DNA from 3 places in the Rhizobium sp. BK049 genome. Region 1 is predicted to be linked to each of the others. Evidence: predicted binding sites of a transcription regulator. Region 1 holds the regulator's gene; each other region holds the start of a gene.
What was found. The regulator LexA, encoded in region 1, represses DNA repair genes until DNA is damaged. The targets are predictions, from matches to a motif close to TGTTCNNNNTGTGTTCNG.

Region 1 (9,882 bases):
GGCGTGGACGGCCGATGCGCTGTTCTGGATCCTCGATCATCTCGTTCCACTGCGCGATCCAACCGACGGTGCGGGCAAGGGCGAAGAGCACTGTGAACATGGTGGTGGGGAAGCCCAGCGCCTTCAGCGTGATGCCGGAGTAGAAGTCGATGTTTGGATAGAGCTTCTTCTCGATGAAATATTCGTCGGTGAGCGCGATGCGCTCCAGCTCCATCGCCACTTCCAGCAACGGATCGTCCTTGATACCGAGTTCGCCGAGCACTTCATGCGTCGTCTTCTGCATGATCTTGGCACGCGGATCGTAGTTCTTGTAGACGCGGTGACCGAAGCCCATCAGGCGGAACGGATCGTTTTTGTCCTTGGCGCGGGCGATATATTCCGGAATGTGGTCGACCGTGCCGATTTCCGTCAGCATATTGAGCGCTGCTTCGTTGGCGCCGCCGTGCGCGGGGCCCCATAGGCAGGCGATGCCGGCGGCGATGCAGGCGAACGGGTTGGCGCCCGATGAACCGGCGAGACGGACGGTCGAGGTCGAGGCGTTCTGTTCGTGATCGGCATGCAGGATGAAGATGCGGTCCATCGCGCGGGCAAGCACCGGATTGACCACATATTCCTCGCAGGGGACGGCAAAGCACATGCGCAGGAAGTTCGACGCATAGTCGAGGTCGTTCTTCGGGTAAACGAAGGGCTGACCGATATGGTATTTATATGCCATGGCGGCAAGCGTCGGCATCTTGGCGATCATGCGGAGGCTGGCGACCATGCGCTGGTGCGGATCGGTGATGTCTGTGGAGTCGTGATAGAAGGCCGACAGTGCGCCGACGCAGCCGCACATGACGGCCATCGGATGTGCATCGCGGCGGAAGCCGGTGAAGAAGCGGCTCATCTGCTCATGCACCATCGTGTGGTGCGTGACGCGATAGTCGAAGTCCTTCTTCTGCGCGGCCGTCGGCAGTTCGCCGTAGAGCAGGAGGTAGCAGACCTCGAGAAAGTCGCCGTGCTCGGCCAGCTGCTCGATCGGATAGCCGCGGTGCAGCAGCACACCTTCGTCACCGTCGATATAGGTGATTTTCGATTCACAGGATGCGGTCGAGGTGAAGCCCGGATCGTAAGTGAAGGAAGCGGTGTTCTTGTAGAGGGCACCGATGTCGATGACGCTCGGGCCGATCGTGCCGCTTTTAACGGCGAGGTCAACCGATTTGTCACCGATTTTTATTGTAGCGCTTTGATCCGTCATGCTGTCCTCCGAAATGTCGGTGGCGCCACAAAAGCGCCATAGGGGTTAAGCGTCCTTTCCGATAGCTATATGATCGTGACGCTAATGCCAAGTTACCGTGACGGCATTTTGTGCATTGCGGCATCACCTTTTAGGCACCGCAGCGATGAGCCGCACGCATAGCGGAAGCTGATGATTCGACTTGCCTTTTGCCACTTACGATTTTCGCTCGTATTTCAATCGATTATCCTTGCCGGATTTGCTTGAAGGTTGCATTCTTAGGGCCTGGCGGCGTGATCTTGGGCGGGGCATGCAGGAAACGACGACAGCCGAATTGCGGCCGCAAGCGGGCGTCGGCCTTGCCGATCCGCCAGATTTTCCTGCGCCTGCGGTGGTGACTCAATCGGCAAGGACGCAGTCGCAGACCCCATTGCATCGTCGGCTGCTGGCCACTGCCGGGCAATCGCTCCGTGCCGGGGCCTGCATGCTGGGCGAAGAGGCCGATCATGGCCGCCTGCTGCTGTTCTCGCCGGTCTTCCTCGGAGCCGGCTCGGCCTTCTGGTTTCTTGCTGCATCGGATTTTCCCCTCGTTGCATCGCTGCTCTGCCTGCTGGTGTCGGCGGCCGCGGTTTTCCTCACCGATCCCAGCCGACCGGCCTTGCGCGCAAGTTTCATGGCGCTGGCACTTTTCGCCGGCGGCATGCTCTCAGCTCAGTTCGAGAGCTGGCGGGCTTCGACGGTGATCCTCGATTCATCCGTGACGACGACGGTGACTGGCCGCGTCGAACGGCGGGAAGGCGACGGGCGCGGGCGCTGGCGCTACATTCTTGCCGTCGCCGGCACCGAGGCGCCGGAGCTGAAACGGCCGCCGAGACGCATCACCGCGATCGTCCGGGGTGCCGATGCGCCTTTCGAGATCGGCGACATCATCACCGGCAAGGCACGTCTGACGCCGCCGGCGGGGCCCGCACTTCCCGCGCTCAACGACTTCTCCTTCGGTGCCTATTTCGACGGCATCGGCGCCAACGGTTTCTTCTATGGTGCGCCGGAGAAACTCGACTTGGAGGCAGGCCCGCAGGCGGCCAGGTCGACGGCGGACGCCCTGCTCGAATGGCTCTACCAGCTGCGCAGCAGCATCGGCGACCGCATAAGATCGATCCTGCCCGACGACACCGGCGCCTTTGCCGCTGCCCTGGTGACGGACGAACGGCGCGCCATATCGCACGCGACGACGGAGGCGCTGCGCCAGTCCGGCCTTGCCCATATCGTCGCGATCTCGGGCCTCAACATGGCGCTGTCGGCTGGCATCTTCTTCGTCGGCTTCCGGATGCTGCTCAGCCTCTTTCCCGGCGTCGCCCAAGCCTATCCTACAAAGAAGATCGCCGCTGCCGGCGCGCTCATCGCCGTCACCGCCTATTACCTGATCTCCGGTTTCGGGGTTTCGGCCGAGCGCGCCTTTATCATGATGGCCATCATGCTGATTGCCGTCTTCTTCGACCGGCCGTCGATCAGCCTGCGCAATGTCGTTCTCTCCGCGCTCATCATCATCGCCATTTCACCTTCGGAAGTATTGGGACCGAGCTTTCAGATGTCCTTTGCCGCAACATTGGCCTTGGTATCGGGCTATCAGTTGTGGAAGGACAGGCGTGTCCGCGAAAACGCTTTTCTGAAACTGCCGATCATCAGGCCGGTCGTTGCCGTCGCCGGTTTCTTCGGCGGGATCTTCCTGACCTCGCTGATCGGCGGCTTTTCCACCGCATTGTTTTCGATCGAGCATTTTCATCGCCTGACGGCTTACGGCCTGCCGGCAAACCTTGCGACGATGCCGATTATCTCCTTCATCGTCATGCCGGCCGGATTGTTGGCGATGTTGCTCATGCCTTTCGGTCTGGACGCTCCGCTCTGGAAGATCGTCGGATTCGGCCTCGATCTGGTGATTGCGGTTGCCAAGACGGTATCCGGCTGGGGCGGTGATATCGGCATCGGCCGCTTGCCCGGCTGGTATTTCGCAGTGGCAGTGGCAGGCTTTCTGCTGCTGACGCTGCTGCGCACTCGGCTGCGCCATGTCGGCACATCGATCATCGCCATCTCTACGCTCATCGTGCTGCTTCTGCCGGTTCCCCGGCCGCCGGATCTGGTGATTTCGGAGGATGGCAGTCTGGTTGCGGTCGTCGCGGCTGAGGCAATAGCTTCCAACCGTGAAAACCCGCCGGATTTCATATTCGACCAGTGGCAGAGAGCGCTGGTGCTGCCGACACATGATCCGCCGAAGATGCTGGATGGTCCGGCCATTCCGCCGGAAGGAGAAGGCCGCCGTGTCAGGCTTTCCCGCGATCAGCAGAACGAAGCGAGTGCAGCGATGCGGGCAGCCGCCGCAGGCGGTGAAGCAAACCGTTTTTCCTGCGTCAAGAAGGCTTGGTGCACATCAAGACTTGGCAATGGCCATATCGTCACCGTTATCGACAATGCCGCCTATCTCGGCCCGGCCTGCGATACGGCCGATATCGTCGTGACCTCGGTCCGTCTGCGTTTCAACAGCTGCCGTTCAGGTGGCACGCTTTTCACCGGCGAGACGCTGCGTAGGACCGGCTCGCTCGAATTGCGTTTCGCCGATGCCGGCCTGGAGGTCACCACCGCCTTCGATGCTTTGTCGCGACCATGGATGCGCCATCGCGCCTATGATTGGCGCAATGATCGTTTTACCGATTCCAGCCCATCCGGCGTCAGTGATAGCGACGGATGAGGCCGACGAGCTTGCCCTGCACCTTGACGCGGTCGGGTCCGAAGATGCGGGTCTCATAAGCCGGGTTGGCGGCCTCGAGCGCGATCGAGGCGCCCTTGCGGCGGAAACGCTTCAGCGTTGCTTCCTCGTCATCGACGAGGGCAACGACGATATCGCCGGGACTGGCGGTACTGCCGTTGCGAATGATCACGGTGTCGCCGTCGAAGATGCCGGCGTCGATCATCGAATCACCTTTGACCTCCAGCGCATAGTGCTCACCGGAGCCGAGCATATCCGCGGGAACGACGATATCGTGGGTGTTGTTCTGGATCGCCGAGATCGGAACGCCGGCGGCGATACGTCCCATGACCGGCACGGAGACGGAGTTGCCATTGTCGGCGACCGGCTTTGGCGCAGCGGGGGCGGCGACCGGCTGGGGCTTGCCGAGGCTGCCCTCGATGACGCTCGGCGAAAAACCGCGACGCTGAAGACTGGGGTTATAGGCCTCCGGAAGCTTGATCACCTCGAGCGCTCGGGCGCGGTTCGGTAGGCGGCGAATGAAGCCGCGTTCCTCAAGCGCCGTGATCAGGCGGTGAATGCCGGATTTCGAGGCGAGATCCAGGGCATCCTTCATTTCGTCGAAAGAGGGAGGAACGCCGGATTCCTTCATGCGCTCATGGATGAAAAGGAGAAGCTCCTGTTGTTTGCGCGTGAGCATCGACGTCAGACCCCGTGATTGAAACAAATCCAGAACGGACACTATATGTTCCATATGTGTTCCGCAAGTAGCTAAATTTCCGTAAACCCTCGCGCCAACTCGTGGAGATTTTTATTTTCATTTGCCGGATTGGCGCACATGTCTTGCATTGAGGGGTGGTGCTGTCGCACATCTCTTGCCGGTTTCAGGAGGATATTCATGAACGCGCATTCCGCCAAGTCGCACCCGCTGGATCATGTCGTGCTGCCCGTGGTCAATATCGATCTGGCGCGCGAAAGGCTCGGCAAGCTCGGTTTCACCGTCGCCGCCGATGCGCGCCATCCCTTCGGAACGGAGAATGCCTGCATCTTTTTCGCCGACAAGACCTATCTGGAGCCGCTTGGCGTGGCGAGTGTCGACGAGAGCGAGGCAGCGGCCCGCCAGGGCAACGTCTTCATCGCCCGCAATCGCGCCTTCCGTTTCCGCTGCGGCGAGGAGGGACTTTCTGCGCTGGCCTTCCTCAGCGAGGATGCCGACCTCGATCATAAGCGCTTCGTCAGCAACGGCGCGAGCGCCGGTGAGATGTTGCAGTTCAGCCGGCCGATGCGGATGCCGGACGGTTCGGAGAGCGTCGGCAGCTTTAAGCTGGCCTTTGCAGCTGATTTGCGCGCCCCCGATTTCTTTCTCTTTACTTGCCAGCGCATCAATTCGTTCCCTACAGATCGCGCCGCGCTGGAGACGCACGCCAATGGCGTGATCGGCATTGCCGAGATCGCACTTTGTGCACCGGACCCGGCGGCATTCGCCGCCTTCGTCGGGCTTGCGATTGGGCAGGCGGCGGTGGAGAAAACGGGTTTCGGCATGAATATCGCGGCATCGAATGCAAAGATCAGCTTGATGACGCCGGAAGGGCTGGAGGCCTATTTCGAAACCGCTGTCTCATCAGCCGATCGCGGCCTGCGAGGGCGGGCAATCCTCTTCACCGTCATCGATCTTGCCGTGACAGAAGCGCATTTGGGTGCTAACGGGATCACATTCACACGCAAGAACAATCGCATTCTGGTGAAGCCCACGCCCGGGCAGGGTGCGCTCTTCGCCTTCGAGGAAACACGATGAGCACCGACACGAATTCCGAAGTCAGGATCGGCGAAGGCGAAGGCCAGGTCACTTTTTCCAATACTGGCCGCTTGTCGCTGATCGCCGGTCCATGCCAGATGGAGAGCCGGGATCACGCCTTCATGGTCGCCGGCACGCTGAAGGAGCTCTGCGGCAAGCTCGGCATTGGCCTCGTCTACAAGAGCTCCTTCGACAAGGCGAACCGTACCTCGCTCTCGGCTGAACGCGGCATCGGCCTGGAAAAGGGCATGGAGGTCTTTGCCGACCTCAAGAAGGAATTCGGCTTTCCCGTCATAACCGACGTTCATACGGCCGAGCAATGCGCCGAGGTGGCCAAGGTGGTCGATGTTCTGCAGATCCCGGCCTTCCTCTGCCGTCAGACCGACCTTCTGATCGCCGCCGCCAGAACCGGCCGCGCCGTCAATGTCAAGAAGGGCCAGTTCCTCGCCCCTTGGGATATGAAGAACGTTCTGAAGAAGCTCAACGCCAGCGGCAATCCGAATGTGCTCTTGTGCGAGCGCGGTGCCTCCTTCGGCTACAATACGCTGGTTTCCGACATGCGTTCGCTGCCGATCATGGCGGCGATGGGAGCTCCCGTCATTTTTGACGCCACCCATTCCGTGGCGCAGCCGGGCGGGCAGGGCGATTCCTCCGGCGGCCAGCGCGAGTTCGTGGAAACGCTGGCGCGCGCGGCAGTGGCGACGGGAATTGCCGGCGTCTTCGTCGAAACCCATCAGGATCCCGACAACGCACCGTCCGACGGGCCGAACATGGTCTATCTCAAGGACATGCCGCGACTGCTTGAGAAGCTGCTTGCCTTCGATGCGATCGCCAAGGCCTAACGTTCAACAGGCTGACATGATCGTGGTTTAGGCCACGATGCGATACCCGCTCGAAGGCTGGAAATTGCGCCATTGTAATTTGCACGCCTTCGATTATGACAGGCTTCGAACGACTTATCACCCACCGAGCAGGAAGAACCCATGACTGCAATCACCGATATCATCGCCCGCGAGATCCTCGATAGCCGTGGCAACCCCACCGTCGAAGTCGACGTCTATCTCGAAGACGGCAGCATGGGCCGCGCGGCCGTTCCCTCGGGCGCCTCGACGGGCGCACATGAGGCGGTCGAGCTGCGCGACGGCGGCAAGCGCTACCTCGGCAAGGGCGTCGAAAAGGCGGTCGAGGCCGCCAACACCGAGATCTTCGACGCGATCGGCGGCATCGATGCCGAAAATCAGATCCAGATCGACAACATCATGATCGAGCTCGATGGCACGCCGAACAAGTCGCGCCTCGGCGCCAACGCCATCCTCGGCGTCTCGCTCGCCGTCGCCAAGGCTGCGGCCCAGGCATCCGGCCTGCCGCTTTACCGTTACGTCGGCGGCGCTTCCGCCAGCCTCCTGCCGGTGCCGATGATGAACATCATCAACGGCGGCGCTCATGCCGACAACCCGATCGACTTCCAGGAATTCATGATCCTGCCGGTCGGCGCCGATTCGATCGCCGACGCCGTGCGCATGGGTTCGGAAGTCTTCCATACGCTCCGCAAGGAGCTTGCCGCGCAGGGCCACAACACCAATGTCGGTGACGAAGGCGGCTTCGCTCCCGGCCTGAAGAGTGCGCCCGAAGCCCTGGACTTCATCATGAAGTCGATCGAGAAAGCCGGCTACAAGCCGGGCGACGACATGTGCCTCGGCCTCGACTGCGCCTCGACGGAATTCTTCAAGGACGGCAAGTATGTTCTGGAGGGCGAAGGCCGCACGCTCGAGTCGGGCGCCATGGCCGAATATCTGGCCGAGCTCGCCGGCAAATACCCGATCATCTCGATCGAAGACGGCATGGCCGAAGACGACTGGGAGGGCTGGAAGGCGCTGACCGATCTGATCGGCAAGAAGACTCAGCTCGTCGGCGACGATCTCTTCGTCACCAACTCGGCCCGCCTTCGCGACGGCATCCGCATGGGCGTCGCCAACTCGATCCTCGTCAAGGTCAACCAGATCGGCTCTCTGACGGAAACGCTTGATGCCGTTAACACGGCGCATAAGGCAGCCTATACCGCCGTCATGTCGCACCGCTCCGGAGAAACGGAAGATTCGACCATTGCCGATCTCGCCGTCGCCACCAACTGCGGCCAGATCAAGACCGGCTCACTGTCGCGTTCTGACCGTCTCGCCAAGTACAATCAGCTGATCCGCATCGAGGAGGGCCTAGGCCCCCAGGCCCAATATGCCGGCCGCTCGATCATCAAAGGCTGATCCGATCTGATTTGCAATGCTCGACCCGCGCCTCACCGGCGCGGGTTTTTTCTTGCCGGCGGTTACGGTCAATGAACGGTTAATCTCTGCGCGTTATGCTGAACGAATTGGTAATGCGTTCAAGAGCATGCGTGTATGTGGACAAAGCATCATAAGAAGAGAAAGCTCGGCCGCTTCGTCATCCCGGCTATGACGGTCGCGTTCCTTTCCTATTTCGGTTATCATTGCATCCATGGCGATTATGGCCTGCGGGCGACGGAGACGTTCGAGCGTCAGCGCGTTGCGCGCGAAAGGGAGCTTGCCGTCCTGAAGGCGAAGCGCGAACATCTGGAAAGCCAGGTGGCGCTACTGAGTGACGGCTCGCTCGACAAGGACATGCTGGACGAAAAGGCGCGATATCAGCTGAATATGTCGCGTGCGGACGAGATCGTCATATTCAATCATTATTCCAATTAACCGGAATTCGGTTAATTGAAATTTCTAATTTATTTCCAATAATTTAGCGTCGAATACGAGCCATGCAATTATGGCATTGCTGTGGTCATATTTCTTCCCTATGGTACGCGCCACCGAGAAATGACAAACCCATAGGGAGGGTTGAATGGCGCCGCGAAAGACCGCGACCGTTTCCAGCCGCAAAACTGCAGCAAAACCAGCAGCCAAAGCATCGAATGGAGGCCCGGTAGCCGACTTCGACCGGGATGAGGAACTCAAGGCCTATCGCGAGATGCTACTGATCCGCCGCTTCGAGGAGAAGGCCGGTCAGCTTTACGGCATGGGCTTCATCGGCGGCTTTTGTCATCTCTATATCGGTCAGGAAGCTGTCGTCGTCGGCATGCAGATGGCGCAGAAGGAAGGCGATCAGGTCATCACCGCCTATCGCGACCACGGCCACATGCTGGCAACCGGCATGGAGGCGCGCGGGGTCATGGCGGAACTGACCGGGCGCCGCAGCGGCTATTCCCACGGGAAGGGCGGCTCGATGCACATGTTCTCGAAAGAGAAGCATTTCTACGGCGGTCACGGCATCGTCGGCGCCCAGGTTTCGCTCGGAACGGGGCTTGCCTTTGCAAACCACTACCGCGGCAACGGCAATGTCGCCATCGCCTATTTCGGCGACGGCGCAGCCAACCAGGGCCAGGTCTACGAGAGCTTCAACATGGCGGCTCTCTGGAAGCTGCCGATCGTCTATATCGTCGAAAACAACCGTTACGCCATGGGCACCTCGACCGCCCGTGCCACCGCTCAGTCGAATTACTCGCTGCGCGGCTCCGGCTTCGGCATTCCCGGCATTCAGGTCGACGGCATGGACGTTCGCGCCGTCAAGGCGGCGGCCGACGAGGCGCTCGAACATTGCCGCTCCGGCAAGGGCCCGATCATTCTCGAAATGCTGACCTATCGTTATCGCGGCCACTCCATGTCCGATCCGGCGAAATATCGCACAAAGGAAGAAGTGCAGAAGATGCGCTCCGAACAGGATCCGATCGAGCAGGTAAAGGCACGCCTCATCGAAAAGGGCTGGGCTTCCGAAGACGATCTGAAGGCGATCGACAAGGATGTTCGCGACATCGTCGCCGACAGCGCCGACTTCGCACAGGCCGATCCGGAGCCGGATGCATCCGAGCTCTATACCGACATTCTGCTCTAATCGGGGAGGGAACCCATGCCTATCGATATCCTCATGCCCGCCCTCTCTCCGACGATGGAAGAAGGCACGCTGTCCAAATGGCTGAAGCAGGAAGGTGACAAGGTCACTTCTGGCGACGTCATCGCCGAAATCGAAACCGACAAGGCGACGATGGAAGTCGAAGCGGTCGACGAAGGCGTCATCGGCAAGCTGCTGGTCGACGCCGGCACCGTAGGCGTCAAGGTC
Region 2 (9,882 bases), on a different contig from region 1:
TCGCGCTCTACAAGAAGGCGCTGCAGATCGAGCCCGGCAATCCCGAGATCCGTCAGCGGCTGATGATCTCGCTGCTGCTCAACGGCGACATCAAGGAAGGCGTCAAATACGCCAATGATCTGAAGAGCGATCCTTCGGTCGAGCGTATCACCACGATCGTGCGCGCCATGGATGCCGTGCGCCGCGACGACTACAAGACAGCCGAGTCGATCCTGAAATATAAGGGTCCGAACGATCTCGACCGGATGATGAACGACCTGCTGCTCGCCTGGGCCCGCGTCGGCGCCGGCCGCGGCAAGGAAGCGCTCGCCATGGTCGAGAAGATGAAGGGCCCGGACTGGTTTCGCATCTTTCAGAACTACAATGCCGGCGCGATCGCCGTCGTTACCGGCGATGTGAAGTCGGCCCGCCAGCATCTCAACGACGCCGTGCTCGACAAGGAAGGCGGGGCGACGGCGCCCGACACGTTCATGCGCGCGGTGATGGCGCTTGCCCGCCTGGAGGCGGCGCAGGGCAACAAGCAGAAGGCGCTCGATGCGGTTTCCGTCGGCGATAACCTGCTGCCGAACTACGCGCCGCTGAATGCGCTGCGCGACAGCATCGAGAAGGCCGAGAAGCAGGAGCAGCAGGTCAAGACGGCCGAAGAAGGCGCCGCCGGCGTGCTCTTCTCCGTCGGCGGTGCTCTGAACCGCGATGGCGCCGAGGATATCGTCTCTCTCTACCTGCAGACCGCGAAGGCGCTCGACCCCAACAGCGCCGATACACTGGTGCTGCTCGGCGGCATCGCCGAAAAGCAGAACCAGATGGACCGCGCCATCTCCCTCTATAAGAAGGTGCCGGAAGATTCGCCGATGCGGCGCATCTCCGAGCTTCAACTCGGCCTCGCCCTTGCCCAGGGCGGCAAGGTCGACGAGGCGCGCAAGCACCTGCAGGCGCTGATCGCCTCCGATCCGAAGGATATCCGCAGCTACCTCGCCTATGGCAGCGTGCTCTCCGACGCCAAGGACTACGAGGCGATGGCCGCCAATTACGACAAGGCGGTCGAAGTGATCGGCCCAATCCCCGGCCGCGCCAACTGGAGCGTCTTCTTCCAGCGCGGCATTGCCTATGAGCGGCTGAAGAAGTGGGAGCAGGCCGAACCGAATTTCCGAAAAGCCCTGGAGCTCAACCCCGACCAGCCGCAGGTGCTGAACTATCTCGGCTATTCCTGGATCGACATGAACCGGAATCTCGACGAAGGCCTCGCCATGATCAAGAAGGCTGTCGATCTTCGCCCTGACGACGGCTACATCATCGATTCGCTCGGCTGGGCCTATTTCCGCCTTAACCGCTTCGACGACGCCGTCGACGAGCTGGAGCGGGCTGCGCAGATCAAGGCCGGCGACGCGACGATCAACGACCATCTCGGCGATGCCTACTGGCGGGTCGGGCGCAAGCTCGAAGCAGTCTACCAGTGGAACCGGGCGCTCGCCTCCGAGCCTGAAGCGGCCGAAATTCCGAAGATCAAGGAAAAGATCGCAAACGGCCTGCCCGCTAGCGACGATGCCAAGGCGGCCGACAAGAAGCAACCGGATCCGGCGCCGGTCACGCCGCCGCCGGTCGACAAGAAGTCCTGACGGGCGCGACCGATGCCTGAGCAGGGCTTGGCCGACGCTTTCGGCGTCACCGAAGAGGCGCGCGCGAAGATCAATCTCGCCCTGCATGTGACGGGCCAGCGGCCGGACGGCTATCACCTGCTCGATATGCTGGTGACCTTCGCAGATTGCGGCGACCGGCTGGGCTTCCTGCCCGCGCAGGCCGACGCCTTCACCCTGTCGGGCCGCTTCGGAGAGACGCTTGCCGGCGACGGCGACACCAACCTTGTAATCAGAGCGCGCGATTTGCTGCGCGAGGCTGTCGGCGCCCTTGCCTTCCCTGTTCACATCCATCTCCAGAAGAACCTGCCCGTTGCCTCCGGCATCGGCGGCGGCTCGGCCGATGCGGCGGCGACCCTGCGGGGGCTAATGCGCCTCTGGGGCTTGCGATTGCCGGTGGAAACGCTGGCGGCGCTGGCGCTGAAGCTCGGCGCCGACGTGCCCATGTGCCTCGAGAGCCGGCCGCTGATTGCCCGCGGCATCGGGGAGGAGATCGAAGCCGTGCCCGATCTGCCGGCCTTTGCCATGGTGCTGGCCAACCCGCTGAAGGGGGTTTCGACGCCGGAGGTTTTCCGCCGGCTCACGGCAAAGAACAATTCACCCCTGACGCTCGCACACACCGAAGGCTGGCTTGCGGCGATCGGCGCGGCTCGCAACGACCTGGAGCCACCGGCACGCGAAGCCGTGCCCGAAATCGCGGCGATCTCGGCGATGCTGCAGGCTGAGGGCGCTCTTCTTGCCCGCATGTCCGGCTCCGGCGCCACCTGCTTCGGGATCTTCGCCGATATGGCCGCCGCGCGCCATGCGACGGCAGCTCTTCACGAGGCGCAGCCCGACTGGTATTTCCAGGCGACGGAAACGGTTTCGGGAGGCATGTGATGGCAGGTTTGGACGAAAAACGGCCCTTCATCGCCGTCGGCATAGCCGTCCTCACCGTCTCGGATACGCGCACGCCGGAGACGGACAAGTCCGGCGATACGCTGGCGGTGCGGATCGCCGAGGCCGGCCACAGGCTGGTCGAGCGAGCGATCGTGCCCGATGACCGGGAGAAAATCGCCGCTCAGGTCAAAGCCTGGACCGAGCGTGATGAGATCGATGTCGTTATCACGACGGGCGGCACCGGCTTTACCGGCCGAGACGTGACGCCCGAGGCGCTGGAGCCGCTGTTCGAAAAGCGCATGGATGGCTTTTCCGCTGTCTTCCACCGTATCTCCTATGACAAGATCGGCACGGCGACCATCCAGTCGCGCGCCACCGCTGGCGTTGCCAACTCCACCTTCATCTTCGCCCTGCCCGGCTCGCCCGGAGCCTGCCGGGACGCCTGGGACGGCATATTGAAAGCACAGCTCGACTATCGGAGCTTGCCTTGCAACTTTGTCGAGATCATGCCGCGCCTGGACGAGCATCTGAAACGCGGCGCAAAGAAATAGACTGGCGCTGCCGTTACAGTGCCGCGGTCGCGCCGTCGAAAACCTGATTTAGACTTTCGAGGCCGACGCGCTGGCCTGTGTTATGTGGCAATGCCCGGCAGAGCCGGCATCGAATCCCAGCCATCACCCGACAGCAGAATGCAACTTATGCCGTGGACATCCGTGACGACGAGCGTCCAGGTGCCGCTTTTGGCGGCATAGACCTCGAGAACGGCGTTTTGGTTGATCAGGCCGACGGCGGTGAGCTTCTCACCGAAATTCCTGTCGAGGAAACTGATGACGTCGGGTCGGCCTGCGCAACTGAGCATCGTCTGCGATGCTGCCGAATTCGGATGCGCGATTACCAATGTCGGCAATATGACGGCCAGCAGGCCGTAGATCCTACCGCGTACGCCGCAGATCCTGCCGCGCATGCGGTAAATCCTACCGCGTGGCATGACGCACCTCCTTTCGCCGGAAACCCGGCAGAAGAGGAGATTTTTCGCCGACCTGTTCTGCCGTTCACCGGCATTCCACGGCATCCGTTGCGAAGCGCGGCGCTTCGGCGGCGCCATAGGTGAATTATAGCGCGAAATCCGATTGGGCGCCATCTTTGCGCGATGGCGGGACGTAATCACCAAAGCGCGCTTGCGACGAGACCAGTCATCCGGCTGCCGCCACCTTCCCGCTTGCGGGCGAAGGGGATATGCCGCGCCAGCTTCCTCCATCTCGACGTTGCATTGGGCACGTCACCTCGCCCCGCTTCTACGGGGAGAGGGTTAGGTGAGGGACAATCTCTCAGACAGCGTAGATGCAGCGATGGGCATTCTACCGCGTGGCACGCGCCACCCAGGAAGGAATCAATTCACTTGCAAGCTTGCGCGGCTTCTGGCCCTTGTCGAAGTCGGCAACAGGCATCCCGCTTCTGGCGGCGGCGAGCGCCAGGTTCTTCGGCATCAACAAGCCAAGCTCCAGCGGCGGTCGACCGCGGGCAACGCGCTGGAAGAACGGGCGTCGATAGCCGCGCGAGGCGGCAAAGCGCGCGGGTGTCTTATTCAGCGCCACATATTCGGCGATCTCATCGATCCAGCCGGCCTGGGGCCTGGCGCCCGGCTCGATAAAGAGCAGCCATTCGCCTCGGGCGGAGCGCACGATGTCCTTGATATCCCACTGTGAATGGAAACGGCAGCCGGCGGCGTCGGCAACCCGCGAGGTGCCGTCGCGCGAGCCGTGATCAAGCACGATCACATCGCTGACGAGTCCTTCCACCGCGCCTGCCACCAATACCGATAAGGTCTGCGCCAGTTCGGATTCCTGATCCTGGCATTCGAGAACAACCGTCAACATCGATTATTCATAATGCGCCGCACAATTTTTTGCCAGTACCGTTTTGCGTATTTTGTTCTTGCATTGTTCTCATTTTACCGATAGGAATTTAATCATCACAAACGGCGGAGACAACGGCTTTCCGCTGCGGGAGAATCCGATGAGAGAGCAGTCCCTGGCAGGGCAGGCCGCATTCGCGCCTGCCAATACGGCAGATATTGCCGATGCGATGATCGTGTCCTCCGGTCTTCGGGTCGAGGTTGACCGGCGGCGCGGGCGTGGAGCGGGACTGAACCCAACAGGGCGGTTCGAAGCGCTGCAGCGGGAGACCTTCGACGACGGTTGGCAAACGTTGGAAGAACTGCCACCGTTCAAGACCGAGGTTCAGATCGAAAAGCCGCGCACCGCGATTACACGCAATGAATCGCCGGATCTTTCCTTCGACCGCTCGATCAATCCCTATCGCGGCTGCGAGCACGGCTGCATCTATTGTTTCGCCCGCCCGACGCACGCCTATATGGGGCTTTCGGCGGGGCTCGATTTCGAGACGAAGCTCTTCGCCAAGCCCGATGCGGCGAAGCTCTTGGAGCGGGAGCTCGCCAAGCCGGGGTACAAGGTGAGGGTGATCGCGATCGGCACCAATACCGACCCTTATCAACCGATCGAGAAGGAATGGCGCATCATGCGCGGCATCCTCGAGGTGCTGAACAAGGCGAACCATCCGGTGTCGATCGTCACCAAGTCGGCGATGATCCTGCGCGATCTCGACATTCTGCAGGAGATGGCCGGCAAGAACCTGGTGCGCGTCGGCATCTCGGTCACCACGCTCGACCGCAAGCTTGCCCGGGCGATGGAACCGCGCGCCGCCACGCCGCCGCGACGGCTGGAGACCATTCATGCGCTCTCTGAGGCAGGGATCCAGACTGCCGTCATGGCCGCTCCGCTGATCCCGGCGCTGAACGATCACGAATTGGAGCGCATTCTGGAATCGGCGAAGGCTGCCGGCGCAACCGAGGCGAGTTATGTCATCCTCAGGCTGCCGCTTGAAGTCAGCCCGCTCTTTCGCGACTGGCTGCTGCAGCACTATCCCGATCGTTACCGGCACGTGATGTCGCTGGTGCGCTCGATGCGCGGCGGCAAGGATTACGACGCCGAATTCGGCAAGCGCATGAAGGGCGCCGGCCCCTATGCCTGGCAGATCGCCCGGCGTTTCGAAATGGCGGCGAAACGCTTCGAGCTGACGCGGCGCAGCGTGCCGTTGCGCGACGATCTGTTCGTGCCACCGGATGGCAGCGGCGTACAGCTGTCGCTGCTCTGATTTTTTAAGCTTGCGCATCGGCTGCTCAGAAAATCCGCCCTGTTTTCGAGCCCCGAGCGCAATTTCCGCGGATGGCCCTGACCGCCTCCATCCGCCGGACCGTCCCCGGCCGCCGCCCTGATCCGGGGACTTGCGGGAAATCGGGTTGGCGTGCGAGGTTCAGCCGCATGAAACGCCGCACGCCACCCGATTCTCCCCTGCTTTTCGACACGGTCCCTCTCGTGCCGGATTTCAAGCTCGAGCTCAAAGCCCGCAAGGCCGGCCACTGGCCGGTCGCCGGCGCCGACGAGGCAGGCCGCGGGCCGCTGGCGGGCCCCGTGGTGGCCGCTGCGGTCATCCTCGATCCGAAGCGCATCCCTGAAGGCCTCAACGATTCCAAGCAGCTCTCGGCCCAGCGGCGCGAAGAACTCTTCGCGCAGATTCTGGCGACGGCGACGGTTTCCATCGCCTCCTCCAGCTCGACCCGGATCGACGAAACGGACATACGCAAGGCAAGCCTTGACGCGATGCGCCGCGCCATCTGCAGCCTCGCCATTCCCGCAAGCTACGTGCTGACAGATGGGCTTGATGTGCCGCCCGGCCTCGATTGCCCAGGACAGGCCGTGGTCAAGGGTGACGCCCGCTCGGTTTCTATCGCCGCCGCCTCTATCGTCGCCAAAGTGACGCGCGATCGGATGATGGCGCGGGCGCATCATGTATTTCCCGATTACGGTTTTGCGGCCCACGCCGGCTACGGCACGGCGCAGCACCGCGCCGGCATTGAACAGCACGGCCCCTGCTCCCTGCACCGGATGAGCTTTCGGCCACTGCGGAAGGACGGCGACGAGCCTGAGATGGACGAACTGCTTTCGGAATAGTCGCCGAAAAAAGATCGGCATATTCCGCCTTTGGACTGGCGATCAGCCCCTCATCCGGCTGCCGCCACCTTCTCCCCGCATGCGGGAGAAGGGGATATACCGCACCCTCTCCGTTCCCCTCTTAGTCTAGCTCTCGCAGACACGTCCATTCTTCCCTCGGGAAGGAGAGCGTAAGGCCATCCGAGAGCGAGCTGCAAAAGGACAGGGTGGAGGGGAAAGAAAGGTTGCTGCATGCCCCCTTCTCCCTGCAAGCGGGGAGAAGGTGGCGGCAGCCGGATGAGGGGCGGACGCCGGAGCAGGGACGCTACGCTGCCTCCGCACGAGGCCAAGCAAAGAACAGGCCTTATCACCAAAGAAAAAGGCCGGGACATGCCCGGCCTTTCCTTATTCCAGTCGATACTGCTCAGTTGAGCCGTGTCTTGACCTGTCCGACGGCGTTGCCGAAGAGCTCGGCCTGGACCTTGCCGTCGGCCTTCTTGGCGAGCACCGTTTCTGCGGCCGCGATGGCAAGGTCGACGGCGGCCGAACGCACCGCCTTCATCGCATCGGCCTCGGCCTGCTTGATCTTCTGCTCCGAGAGCGCCGTGCGGTTGGCGACGAATTCTTCCGTCTTCTTCTTCGCCTCGGCGGTCAGCATCTCGGCTTCGCGCTCAGCGGCGGCAACGATATGGGCCGCTTCCGCTTCCGCTTCCTTGCGCTTGCGCTGGTATTCAGCGAGCAGATGCTGGGCTTCCTCGCGCAGGCGCTTGGCTTCGGCCAATTCATTGCGGATCTGGTCGGCGCGGTCGTCGAGCGAGCGTGCCATCATGCCCGGAACCTTCAGATAGACGACCAGCGCCAGGAAGAGGACGAGGCCGACAAAGGCGAAGAAAGTCGCGTCGAAATGAAATTCCATCGATCAAGCCTCCTTCTTGGCGGCCGCGACGGCGGCGGCGACATCTGCCTGCGCAGCGCTGCTGCCGATCAGTTGTTCGACGACGGCGGCTGCCGTTTCCTCGGCAATGGTGCCGACGTCGGCGAAGGCCTTGGCCTTGATGTCGGCGATCCGGGCTTCCGCAGCCTTGATCTTTTCCGACAGGCTGGCCTCGACGGTGCGGCGATCCTCTTCGGCCTTGACCTTCGCGGCGTCGCGGGCGGCGGAACCGATCGCGTGGGATTTGGCGCGGGCAGCGGCCAGTTCGCCTTCATAGGTCTCGACGGCGGCATCGGCTTCCGCTTTCAGGCGGCCTGCTTCTTCCAGGTCCTGGGAGATGCGCGTGTGGCGCTGGTCGAGGATGGCCCCGATGCGCGGCGCAATGACCTTTTGCATAAGGAGGTAGAAGACGCCGAACGTAATCACCAGCCAGAGCAGCTGGGATGCGTAGGTCGTCGAATCGAAAGGCGGGAACGGGCCGCGGGCGTGTTCGCCTTCGGCAACACCGGTCTCGGTATGGACCTCGCCTGCGGCCGGAGCGGCATGCGCATCCGTACCGGTCGCTGCCGCCGGTGCTTCTTCAGCGTAAGCCGGGGTCACAAAAAACATGCTCACCTCCAGGTGGACTGCAAATGCAAAGGATCACGGCTTGCGGTCGCAGGCCGTGATCCATCTATTCGCCGATATCAGACAGCGAAGAGGAGGAGGAGAGCGACGAGCAGCGAGAAGATGCCCAGAGCTTCCGTAACGGCGAAGCCGAATACCAGACGGCCGAACTGGCTGTCAGCGGCAGACGGATTGCGCAGAGCGCCGGAGAGGTAGCTGCCGAAGATATTGCCGAGGCCGAGAGCCGTACCGGCCATACCAAAGCAAGCCAGGCCTGCACCGATGAACTTTGCTGCTTCCGCTTCCATGTTGAACTCCTTTGAAATGGTTGTTGCGGCGAATGACTGACGCCCTGGAGACGTCGTTGTCGTTATCCTTAGTGCCCGCCTGGATGGATTGCGTCGTTGAGGTACATGCAAGTCAGCACCGCGAAGACGTAAGCCTGAAGGAAGGCGACGAGGAACTCGAGACCGGTCAGGGCGACGGTCATGATGAGGGGAAGAACGGCGCCGCCGACACCGACCGCACCGAGGGTTCCAAGCGAGGCGACGAAGCCTGCGAACACCTTCAGCGTGATGTGACCGGCGAGCATGTTGGCGAAAAGACGAACGGAGAGCGAAATCGGACGGGACAGGAAGGAAATGATCTCGATCGAGACGACCAGCGGCAGCAATATGCCGGGCACGCCCGAGGGCACGAAGACATTCAGGAAGTGGAAGCCGTGCTTATAGAAACCGTAGGCGAGCACCGTACCGATGACGAGAATCGCCAGCGCGAAGGTGACGATGATCTGGCTGGTGATCGTGAAGAAATAGGGGAACATGCCGAGCAGGTTCGCCGTCAGCACGAACATGAAGAGCGAAAAGACCAGCGGGAAGAACTTCATCCCCTGCTTGCCCGCGCCCTCTTTCAGCATGTTGGCGATGAATTCATAGGACATTTCCGCGACCGACTGCGAACGACCCGGCACGATGGCGCGGTTCGAGGTCGAGAAATAAAGGAAGCCTGCAGCAACGGCTGCCGAAGCGACCATGAAGAGCGACGCGTTGGTGAACGAAAAATCAATTCCGCCGATTTCGATCGGCACAATCTTCTGGATCAGGAACTGATGAGTCGGATCGTTAGACACCGCTTGTTCTCTCTCTTTGGCCCGCAGGACGCGGGGTCATTGCACTGGACCGGGACCGGCCCCCTATTTCTTTTCGTCCTTGTCCAGAGGGTGGGCCACCACCCCCGCAGAACGCAGCACGTTCAGAACGCCGGCACAGAATCCGAGAAGCAGAAGAACAATCAACCCCCAAGGCGCCGTGCCAACAAAACGGTCGAGAAGATAGCCAAGGACGGCGCCGACGACGATCGCGGAAATGAACTCGCTGGAAAGCTTCATCGCCTGGGCATAACCTTTGCGGCTTTCCTCGGCGCGGGCTTCGCTTGCCTCTTCCACTTTCGCCTCTACGCGCTTGGTCGCGAGTTCCGCTTCCAGCTGCGCACGGCGCTTCTCAAGACTTTCCTCGCGGTCGTCCGCCATGGATCTCTCCTCGCCTGCCCGTCGCCCGCACTCCCGCTACCCCGGTCATTCGGACCCCGGACGCGAAGGTTGAGACCCTTCCGGCCCGTTCTGAAGTCGCGCGCAACATAGTTTTAGGGCTTGGTATAGTCAAGGCGTAGACGGCTTCTGTCCAGCCAGAAAATAAATTTGTGAAATCAAAGGGATAAGTCGATTTCCGGCCGAGCGCGCAAATTCGACGGAAAGAATCCGCTTTTGGGGGCGGAAAATCGGCATCGCCCCAACGCTTTCTCTCAGCTCCAGCCGCCGCCA
Region 3 (9,882 bases), on a different contig from region 1:
AATATCACCCTGCGCGACTATGCGCTTCTGCTCGCCGTCACCTTCGTGGTGCTGATCACCGTGCTGGTGCCCTATATGCTGCTTGCCGCTCGCGCCCGCACCATGCTGAAACAGCCGCGCGCCCTGCAGGCGTTGAACCGGGTTGCAGCCGGGATTCTCGCGGGCACGGCAGCCTTCATCGCCACGCGGGCTGCGTGAAATAAACATCCGTCAAGGAACGGTTTTTAAAGCTTATTTTCTCTCCGCCACCCCAGCCCGGGACGAACGGGCTCTGGTCTCATTCCGTCTTTGACCCTATTCTCCTCCTCGATTTCGAAGTCCAAAGGGAGAGCACCATGTCGCACAAACCCGGCCGCGGCCGCATTTATTCCTCGATCACCGAGACCATCGGCGACACGCCGCTGGTGCGCTTCGACAAACTGGCGCGGGAAAAGGGCGTGGCGGCAAACCTGATCGGCAAGCTCGAATTCTTCAATCCGATCGCTTCCGTCAAGGACCGCATCGGTGTGGCAATGATCGAAAGCCTGGAATCGCAGGGCAAGATCACATCCGGCAAGACGGTGCTGATCGAGCCGACCTCGGGCAACACAGGCATCGCACTCGCCTTTGCCGCCGCCGCCAAGGGGTATCGGCTGATCCTCACCATGCCGGAAACCATGTCGGTCGAACGGCGCAAGATGCTGGCGCTGCTCGGCGCCGAGCTGGTGCTGACCGAAGGTTCGAAGGGCATGAAGGGCGCCATCGCCAAGGCGGAGGAGCTGGCAGCGTCGCTTCCCGACGCCATCATTCCGCAGCAGTTCGAAAACCCGGCCAACCCCGAGATCCACCGCAAGACGACGGCCGAGGAAATCTGGAACGATACCGAGGGCAAGGTCGACATCGTCGTCTCGGGCATCGGCACCGGCGGCACGATCACCGGCGTCGGCCAGGTGCTGAAGAGCCACAAACCCGAGATCCAGATCATCGCCGTCGAACCCGCCGATTCGCCGGTGCTCTCAGGCGGCAATCCCGGCCCGCACAAGATCCAGGGCATCGGCGCCGGCTTCGCGCCGAAGATCCTCGATACCGGCATCTATGACGAGGTCGTCACCGTGACCAACGACGAGGCCTTCGAACAGGCCCGCCTCATTGCCCGGCTCGAAGGCGTGCCCGTCGGCATCTCCTCAGGCGCGGCTCTGACCGCCGCGATCAAGGTCGGCAGCCGGCCGGAGAATGCGGGGAAGAATATCGTCATCATCATTCCGTCTTTTGCGGAGCGGTATTTGTCGACGGCGCTGTTTGAGGGGTTGGGGAGCTAAAGTTGGTTGTGGCGGGCGTTTTCTCCCGCAATTTGTCTTGCAGAATATCGGGGCGCTTCGGCGTCCCTTTTTGTGCCGTTACCTGCATCCCAATTGAAGCGGGACGAGTGTTCTGTGGTGGTCCGTAACGATGGTCGATGTCCGGCCTGAGCTAGTTGAGTGCAGATGTTTGCCCACCTTCGCCATCACCTCCTTCAGCGTCGCGGTCAAACGATTCCACTCGGTGTGCTCGCTCGCCCGCTCCCGTGCATAGCGCGAGATGAGGTACTCACGCTTTGCTGTCATTGCCTCCAGATGCAGAGCAGTCCTTTTTCTCAGTTGAAGTTTAGCAACGAACATCGGCTCAGCGAGGTTGTGCATCCGTCCTCGTATTTCTTCTGGAGCAACGCCTTCATGGCGCAGGAAGGCGTTTAAATAGAGTTCAATAGCATGAATGGCGCACATTCGAGCTGGTGCGATCGATAGTGCAACCTGCTTCTGGCCCTCGCTGAATAGGAGGATCGAAGCGCGAGAGTAGGCATTCGCCAAGTCAAAAACTTCCCTGGGTTTGGCGTTTGAGCCTGGATATTCGTTCCCCATGAGCATCCCCGGCGGCAGGCCTCCCTATCCGTCACCTCCGATCGACTATATCGAACGGACCGACATCCCTTCGGAAATTTTTCAGCCGAAGCTAATATTGTAAAGAGGGACGAATTGAGGAGAGATTCCTACCCCTAATGGATAATCAATACAGAGGGACGCTTATATCGGCGCCTTAGCCAGTTTCGGTACCGCGTTCGGCAAACCAGCCCCGGCCAAGACCATCGCGCCGACCGCTGCCGGCAGCGCGCCGCTATAGCCGGACGGCCATATAATTCATAATCCGCAGCGCTCAGTGGCGATTTTGCTGCGTGGCAGCCATCAGCGCAACGCGATCGGCGAATTGGTGGGCAGTCTGACGACTCATACTCCGCGCGTCCGTCCTTCTTCTCACGCCGCCGCCGTTAATCTTTCCCCGGCGATCCGATAAGAGATCGCTTCGGCGAGATGCAAACGGCCCACTGTCGGTTTGTCGTCGAGATCGGCAAGCGTGCGGGCGACCTTGAGGACGCGGTGGTAGCCGCGGGCGGAGAATTTCATCTTGTCGGCGGCGTCGCGCAGGAGCTGCAGGCCGGCGGAATCGGGTTCGGCGAGTTTTTCGATCATCGCGGTGGAGCAGCGGGCGTTGGTGCCGATATCCCCAGCGCCGGCGCGCTCGAAGCGCTCCTGCTGGATTTCGCGGGCGCGGGCGACGCGGCGGGCGACGTCGGCGCTTGCTTCGGCCGCCATCGGCCGGATCAGATCGGCGGCGGAGACGGCCGGCACGTCGATGCGGATATCGATGCGGTCCATCAGCGGCCCGGAGATGCGCGCCTGGTAATCGCTCATGCAGCGCGGGCCGCGGGCGCAGGTGTGGCCCGGCTCGCCGGCCATGCCGCAGCGGCAGGGGTTCATCGCCGCGATCAGCTGGAATTTCGCCGGATAGGAGACGCGGTGATTGGCGCGGGCGATGACGCATTCGCCGCCTTCGAGCGGCTGGCGCAGCGCATCGAGCGCCTGCGGCGTGAACTCGGGAAACTCGTCGAGGAAGAGCACGCCGTGATGGGCAAGCGAGGCCTCGCCCGGCCGAGCACGCAATCCGCCGCCGACGAGCGCGGCCATGGTGGCGGAATGATGCGGGGTGCGGAAGGGCCGGCGGTCGGACAGCTTGCCGCCGGTCAGCTGGCCGGCGATCGAATGGACCATCGACACTTCAAGCAGTTCGGCGGGCGAAAGCGGCGGCAGGATCGAGGGCAGGCGCGACGCCAGCATCGATTTGCCGGAGCCTGGAGGCCCGACCATCAGGAGATTGTGGCCGCCGGCAGCCGCCACCTCGAGCGCGCGTTTGGCGCTTTCCTGGCCCTTGATCTCGGCAAGGTCGGGCAAGTTGGCGGCATTGGCGCGGATCGACGGTTCCGGCCTAGACAGTACCTGCGTGCCGCGGAAATGATTGGCAAGGGCAATCAGGCTGCGCGGGGCGAGAATATCGACCTCGGAGCCGGCCCAGGCGGCTTCCGCGCCGCTTTCGGCCGGGCAGATCAGCCCCTTGCCGAGCGCATTGGCGCCGATCGCGGCCGGCAGCGCGCCGGCGATCGCGGCGATCGTTCCGTCGAGGTTGAGTTCGCCGACGACGACATAATCGGTCAGCGCGTCGCCAGGAATGGCGCCGAGCGCCGCCATCAGCGCGAGTGCGATCGGCAGATCGAAGTGTGAGCCTTCCTTCGGCAGATCGGCGGGCGCCAGATTGACGGTCACCCGTTTGCCCGGCAGCGCCAGGCCGGAGGCGTGAAGGGCAGCCTGCACACGCTCGCGGCTTTCGGCCACCGCCTTGTCAGGCAGACCGACGATCTGCATGCCGACCTTGCCGGGCGCAATCATGACCTGAACCTCGACCGGAACGCCTTCGATGCCCTGGAATGCTACCGTACTGACACGCGCGACCATATGCCCACCCTTGTCCCGCAAACTCTTAGACCGCCCCTGTGGCCGTGAAAGCCAGCGGTTGCAATCTGGCACGGAAACAGGACTAAAACAAGAACAATAAAAGAACGCAGGCAGATAATCAGTGGCAGGCGCGGTTGTACCCAATCGCAGCCTCAGCCGCGCTTGCGCTCGATCGCGTCCCAGAGCAGGCTTGCTATGTCGGCGCCGCCGAACTTCCTGACCTCGCGGATGCCTGTCGGCGAGGTGACGTTGATCTCGGTCATGTAATCTCCGATCACGTCAATTCCGACGAGCAGGAAGCCGCGTTCCCTCAGCGCGGGGCCGATGCGGGCGCAGATTTCCTTCTCGCGCGGCGTCAATTCGGTCGCCTCGGCGCGGCCGCCGACATGCATGTTGGAGCGGCTGTCATGTTCGGCCGGCACGCGGTTGATCGCACCGGCGAACTCACCATCGACGAGGATGATACGCTTGTCGCCCTTGCGCACGTCGGGCAGATATTGCTGGGCGATGAAGGGCTCGCGGAAGAGCTGGCCGAACATTTCCAAGAGCGATGAGAGATTGCGGTCGTCGCGGGTCGAATGGAAAACGCCGGCGCCGCCATTGCCATAGAGCGGCTTCAGGATGATGTCGCCCATCTCGTCGCGGAAGCGGCGGATTTCGGCCGGATCCTTGGTGATCAGCGTCTTCGGCATCAGATCGGCGAATTCGGTGACGAAGATCTTCTCCGGCGAATTGCGCACCCAGGCCGGATCGTTGACGACGAGCGTCTTCGGGTGGATGCGCTCGAGCAGATGCGTCGAGGTGATATAGGCCATGTCGAAGGGTGGATCCTGGCGCAGCAGCACCACATCCATGGTCGAAAGATCGACGCGCTCAGGCGCGCCAAGCTCGAAGTGATCGCCCTTGACGTCGCGCAGCACCATGGGCTCGACGCTCGCAAAGAGCTTGCCGTCGCGAAAGCTCAGGCGCTCGGGGGTGTAATGGAAGAGCCTGTAGCCGCGCGCCTGCGCTTCCAGGCTCATAGCGAAGGTGGAATCACCTGCGATATTGATGCCGGCGACATGATCCATCTGGACCGCTACATTGGTGATCTTGGCCATTTCCGTCCCTCGCTGAATGCCGGACAGATGTAGGTCGGCCCGGCATTAAACGCAACGGTCATCAAGGGCTTCGGGCGTTCGCAACTTTCAGGCGGCGATGCCCTGGCTGCCGCCGTTGCGCAGCATGTTGCGCAGACGGTAGGCGATCGCCAGAGGCTTGGGGAAAGGCTTGCGCAGGAAGGCGACCTTGCGAACATAGTTGTCGACCCGCCAGCTCGCCCAGGTTCCACCTGCGAAAAAGGCGACGTCGCCGGTGCGCAAGGTCCGTTCCGTGCCGTCCTCGGCGGTGATATGGACCTCGCCTTCGAGGATCATCACGGTCTCGTCCCAGCCGAAATACCAGCGGAATTCGCCCGCCGTGCAGTCCCAGATTGCTGTCAGCGATGCCTCGTCATGGCCGCGCGAATGTTCGGCGGTGCGCGCCTGCGGATTGCCGCTGATGATCCAGTCGGGATTGATTGGCGTCGATTTCAGCGGCAGGTGGTCGCTCGCATGGGCGACGAAGGATTTCCCGGCCGGCTTCAGCGCAATATACGGCACCGAGCGCGCCGCCATGGCGACCGCGCTTGCGAGCATCATCTTCAAGGCCACGCAACAACCCCCAAATCTCAACCCCTATTGCGACGGTGGGTAGCAGAAAGTCGTAAGGAGCTCGTTCAACGGGGGACTAAAATTTTAACAATCCGGTAACTCGACCGGGCTGAAAGCGCTCAGAAGGCGTCGGGAAAGTGCCGTGGCAGCCGGCCGGGCATGACCGCGACGATATCGTAGCGCTGGGAAAGGCGGGCCTGATCCGCCTGGCGGGCGAGCCACAGATCGCTTGCCGCCCGGATGCGCTTCTGAGCGGCGACAGAGACGGCGTCGATCGCCGCAGCCTCGCCATGGCGGGCCTTGACCTCGACGAAGACGGCGAGATCGCCCTTGCGGGCGACGATATCGATCTCGCCGAGCCTGGTGCGGTGGCGCAGCGCCAGGATACGGTATCCCTTCAGCATCAGGAAGGCGGCGGCGACATATTCCGACATGCGGCCGCGGCGTAGCGCCTTCCGTTTGATGGCGGTAAGCTCCTTATCTCCCATTGCCGCCCTTCATCTCCAGCAGGCGCTGGTAGAGCGCCTTGCGCGGCAGGCCGGTGAGACGGGCGGCCTCGGTCGCAGCCTTTGCCGTCGGCATCGACATCGAGAGGTCGGCAAGCACGGCTTCGACATCGGCCTCGGATGTTTCGGCTGGCTGCGGCGGACCCACGACGAGGACGATCTCGCCCCTGACGTTTTCCACCTGCTGGTAATGGGCGGCGAGTTCGGCAAGCGTGCCGCGGCGGAATTCTTCATAGGTCTTGGTCAATTCACGGCAGACGCAAGCCGGCCGGGCCGGGCCGAGCACATCGGCGGCGGCAAGAAGCGAGGCAGCGATGCGATGGGGCGATTCAAAAAAGATCAGCGTCGCCGGAGCTGCGGCAAATTCACCGAGACGATCGCGGCGGGCCTTGTCCTTGGCCGGCAGAAAGCCGGCAAAGAGAAACGCGTCGTTCGGCAGGCCGGAACCAACAAGGGCGGCGAGCGGCGCCGAGGCGCCTGGAATGGGAATGACGCGGTAACCGGCGGCAATTGCCTGCCGGGCCAGCCGGTAGCCGGGATCGGAGACGAGCGGCGTGCCGGCATCGGAGACGAGCGCCACCGAGCGCCCGGCTTCGAGCGCCTGGATGAGCCGCGGGCCGGCTTCGTCGGCATTGTGCTCATGGTACGCGAAGGGGCGGTTCTGGATGCCGTAGCGGTCGAGCAGAACGCGGGTGACGCGCGTGTCCTCGCAGGCCAGCACGTCGGCGCCGGCCAGCGTTTCCAATGCGCGCAGCGTGATGTCGCCAAGATTACCGATCGGAGTGGCGACCAGATAGAGCGCCGGCTCCAGCGGCCGCGCCGGCACCGCCATGTTGTGCAGGCGGAAGCTTCGCCTCGTGGCGTCCTCGCCTGTGGTTTGCTCGTTCATGCCCTTTGCCTTCGTGCCGCCGGCGCCTTGCCGGTTCATCGGCCTTTATGGGCGAGCGCTGCGGCTTCGGCAAGGGTTGGGATTTCTGTGAGCATTGCTCCGGAAAACCTGAAATGCGAGGGCTCGGCCGTCCATGCCTCTTGCCATCCAATGCTGAAGTCTGCCATTTTGCCCGTCCACTCCCCCGACCTAAATCGGGAAAGCATTCTTCGGGCCTTCGATGCGCCCGGGCAGTCACGGTCGAAAGCGGTAGCATCCCATGCGTATTACTATTGAGCGGTCAAACCTTCTGAAATCGCTGAACCACGTCCACCGTGTGGTCGAACGTCGCAACACGATCCCGATCCTGTCCAACGTACTGCTCAAGGCCGATGGCCAGAACCTCGACATGAAGGCGACCGACCTCGACCTGGAAATCACCGAGGCGACGCCGGCAAGCGTCGAGCAGGCCGGCGCTACCACCGTTCCCGCCCATCTTCTTTACGATATCGTGCGCAAGCTTCCAGATGGCGCCGAAGTGCTGCTGGCGACCAGCACCGACGGCGGCTCGATGACCGTCCAGTCCGGCCGCTCGAAGTTCTCGCTGCAGTGCCTTCCGGAATCCGATTTCCCGGATCTGACCGCCGGCACCTTCACGCATTCCTTCAAGCTCAAGGCGACCGATCTGAAGATGCTGATCGACCGCACCCAGTTCGCGATCTCGACGGAAGAAACGCGTTATTATCTGAACGGCATCTTCTTCCACACGATCGAGAGCAATGGTGAGCTGAAGCTCAGGGCGGTCGCGACCGACGGCCACCGGCTGGCCCGCGCCGATGTCGACGCGCCGTCGGGCTCAGAGGGCATGCCCGGCATCATCATTCCACGCAAGACCGTCGGGGAACTGCAGAAGCTGGTCGACAATCCGGAAGCGATCGTCACCGTCGAGGTTTCCGACGCCAAGATCCGCATGACGATCGGCTCGATCGTCCTGACCTCGAAACTGATCGACGGCACATTCCCGGATTACCAGCGCGTCATCCCCACCGGCAACGACAAGGAAATGCGTGTCGATTGCACGACCTTCGCCCAGGCAGTCGACCGCGTCTCGACGATCTCCTCCGAGCGCGGCCGCGCCGTGAAGCTCGCGCTGTCCGACGGGCAATTGATGCTGACCGTCAACAATCCGGATTCCGGCAGCGCCACCGAAGAAGTCGCCGTCGGCTACGACACGGATGCGATGGAAATCGGCTTCAATGCCAAATACCTGCTCGACATCACCGCGCAGCTTTCCGGCGAGGAAGCGATCTTCCTGCTGGCCGATGCCGGCTCACCGACGCTGATCCGCGACACCGCCGGTGACGACGCGCTCTACGTCTTGATGCCGATGCGCGTCTGACGGGAACGAAGGCGGCCGCTTTCGGTTCTCCTCCTGTCAAACAGGAGGATTCCAGAATGAAGAAGACGGGGGCGGTGCGCATCGGCATATCAGGCTGGACCTATGCGCCCTGGCGCGGCCAATTCTATCCGGAAGGACTGCAGCAGAAGCAAGAGCTTTCCTATGCCGCCCGTCACTTCCGTTCGATCGAGATCAACGGCACCTTCTATGGGCTGCAGAGGCCCGAAAGCTTCGGCCGCTGGCGGGACGAAACGCCTGATGATTTCGTCTTTGCGGTCAAGGGGCCGCGCTTCCTCACCCATGTGCGGCGACTGAAGGAGATCGAGGCGCCGCTTGCCAATTTCTTCGCCTCGGGTCTGCTCAGGCTTGGCCCCAAGCTCGGGCCGATCCTCTGGCAATTCCCGGCCAACATGGCCTTCGATCCCGATCGTTTCGAAAATTTCCTGTCGCTGCTGCCGCATGATCATGATGCGGCGATAACGCTTGCCAGGCGGCATGACGAGCGCCTCAAACAGGCATGGCTCAAAAGCGACGGACACCAGCCGATCCGCCATGCGTTCGAAATCCGTAACGACAGCTTCCGCTCAGCCGAGTTCATCGAAATGCTCCGGCGACACAAGGCCGCGCTGGTCTGCGCCGATACGGTGAAATGGCCGCTGCTGATGGATATCACCGCCGACTTCATCTATTGCCGCCTGCATGGATCCGAACAGCTCTATGTCAGCGGCTATGAAGACGAAGCGCTTGATCTATGGGCCGAGCGCATCCGCGCCTGGGCAACGGGCGGAGAACCAGAGAATGCGACGCGGATCCTTGCGCGGCTGCCGGCGAGAGCCAAGGGCCGCGACGTCTATCTTTATTTCGACAACACCGATAAGAAACTTCGCGCCCCTGTTGACGCCGGCCATTTGAGCGAAAGACTTGCCGACCTCATGCCTCGTTCCCAGCGAAAGGCCGCATGAGCTGTTGATGTCGATGTTCTCGTTGCGAAAATCCTTGTCCCGGGAGCGACAAGCAGCATATTAAGACAGTCGATCAACGTGCGGATGGGTGGAGAATGCGCTTACGGGTCAAGGTGAAGGAACACCTCGGGAAGAGATTTGATGAGGAAATCCGTTTCTTCCGGGGCATGATGCAGGGGCCGAAGACGGTGGGCTCGATCGTGCCGACCTCTTCGATTACCGCCAAGCGCATGGCCAGCGTCATCGATATGCATTCGGGGCTGCCAGTGCTGGAACTCGGCCCGGGCACTGGTGCCATCACCAAGGCCATCCTCGGCCGGGGCGTGAAACCGGAAAATCTGGTGGCAATCGAATATTCGACGGACTTCCACCAGCATCTGCTGCGGACCTATCCCGGCGTGCATTTCATCAACGGCGATGCCTTCGATCTCAAGACCACGCTTGGCGCATTCGGCGAGCAGACGTTCGATTGCGTCATCTCCTGCATTCCGCTCTTGAATTTCCCGATGGCGATGCGCGTCTCTCTGCTGGAAAGCCTGCTCGACCGCCTGCCGGCCGGCCGGCCTGTGGTGCAAATCTCCTATGGCGCGATTTCGCCGATCGCCGCCAATCCCGATCGTTATCACATTCAGCACTTCGACTTCGTCATGCGCAAC

Region 2: the regulator LexA is predicted to act here: its motif matches at 4,444-4,461, upstream of FHT70_RS16455 (PA0069 family radical SAM protein).
Region 3: the regulator LexA is predicted to act here: its motif matches at 3,890-3,907, upstream of FHT70_RS09770 (YifB family Mg chelatase-like AAA ATPase).

What each region holds. Positions count from the first base shown of each region.
Region 1 covers NZ_JACHYV010000008.1:204,048-213,929, forward strand. Annotated here, with positions in the region: gene gltA (citrate synthase) at 1-1,237, opposite strand, end outside; gene FHT70_RS11480 (ComEC/Rec2 family competence protein) at 1,527-3,959, shown strand; gene lexA (transcriptional repressor LexA) at 3,940-4,656, opposite strand; gene FHT70_RS11490 (VOC family protein) at 4,855-5,751, shown strand; gene kdsA (3-deoxy-8-phosphooctulonate synthase) at 5,748-6,593, shown strand; gene eno (phosphopyruvate hydratase) at 6,735-8,009, shown strand; gene FHT70_RS11505 (septum formation initiator family protein) at 8,145-8,465, shown strand; gene pdhA (pyruvate dehydrogenase (acetyl-transferring) E1 component subunit alpha) at 8,611-9,657, shown strand; gene FHT70_RS11515 (pyruvate dehydrogenase complex E1 component subunit beta) at 9,673-9,882, shown strand, end outside.
Region 2 covers NZ_JACHYV010000014.1:122,532-132,413, reverse strand. Annotated here, with positions in the region: gene FHT70_RS16480 (tetratricopeptide repeat protein) at 1-1,616, shown strand, start outside; gene FHT70_RS16475 (4-(cytidine 5'-diphospho)-2-C-methyl-D-erythritol kinase) at 1,629-2,513, shown strand; gene moaB (molybdenum cofactor biosynthesis protein B) at 2,513-3,064, shown strand; gene FHT70_RS16465 (hypothetical protein) at 3,145-3,501, opposite strand; gene FHT70_RS16460 (glycosyltransferase family A protein) at 3,872-4,390, opposite strand; gene FHT70_RS16455 (PA0069 family radical SAM protein) at 4,530-5,687, shown strand; gene FHT70_RS16450 (ribonuclease HII) at 5,855-6,544, shown strand; gene FHT70_RS16445 (F0F1 ATP synthase subunit B) at 6,948-7,439, opposite strand; gene FHT70_RS16440 (F0F1 ATP synthase subunit B) at 7,443-8,066, opposite strand; gene FHT70_RS16435 (F0F1 ATP synthase subunit C) at 8,144-8,371, opposite strand; gene FHT70_RS16430 (F0F1 ATP synthase subunit A) at 8,440-9,192, opposite strand; gene FHT70_RS16425 (AtpZ/AtpI family protein) at 9,256-9,591, opposite strand; gene FHT70_RS16420 (cell wall hydrolase) at 9,864-9,882, opposite strand, start outside.
Region 3 covers NZ_JACHYV010000007.1:112,180-122,061, forward strand. Annotated here, with positions in the region: gene FHT70_RS09755 (LysE family translocator) at 1-198, shown strand, start outside; gene cysK (cysteine synthase A) at 336-1,298, shown strand; gene FHT70_RS09765 (hypothetical protein) at 1,377-1,877, opposite strand; gene FHT70_RS09770 (YifB family Mg chelatase-like AAA ATPase) at 2,268-3,800, opposite strand; gene gshB (glutathione synthase) at 3,953-4,900, opposite strand; gene FHT70_RS09780 (cupin domain-containing protein) at 4,988-5,491, opposite strand; gene FHT70_RS09785 (YraN family protein) at 5,611-5,979, opposite strand; gene rsmI (16S rRNA (cytidine(1402)-2'-O)-methyltransferase) at 5,969-6,886, opposite strand; gene dnaN (DNA polymerase III subunit beta) at 7,146-8,264, shown strand; gene FHT70_RS09800 (DUF72 domain-containing protein) at 8,321-9,226, shown strand; gene pmtA (phospholipid N-methyltransferase PmtA) at 9,322-9,882, shown strand, end outside.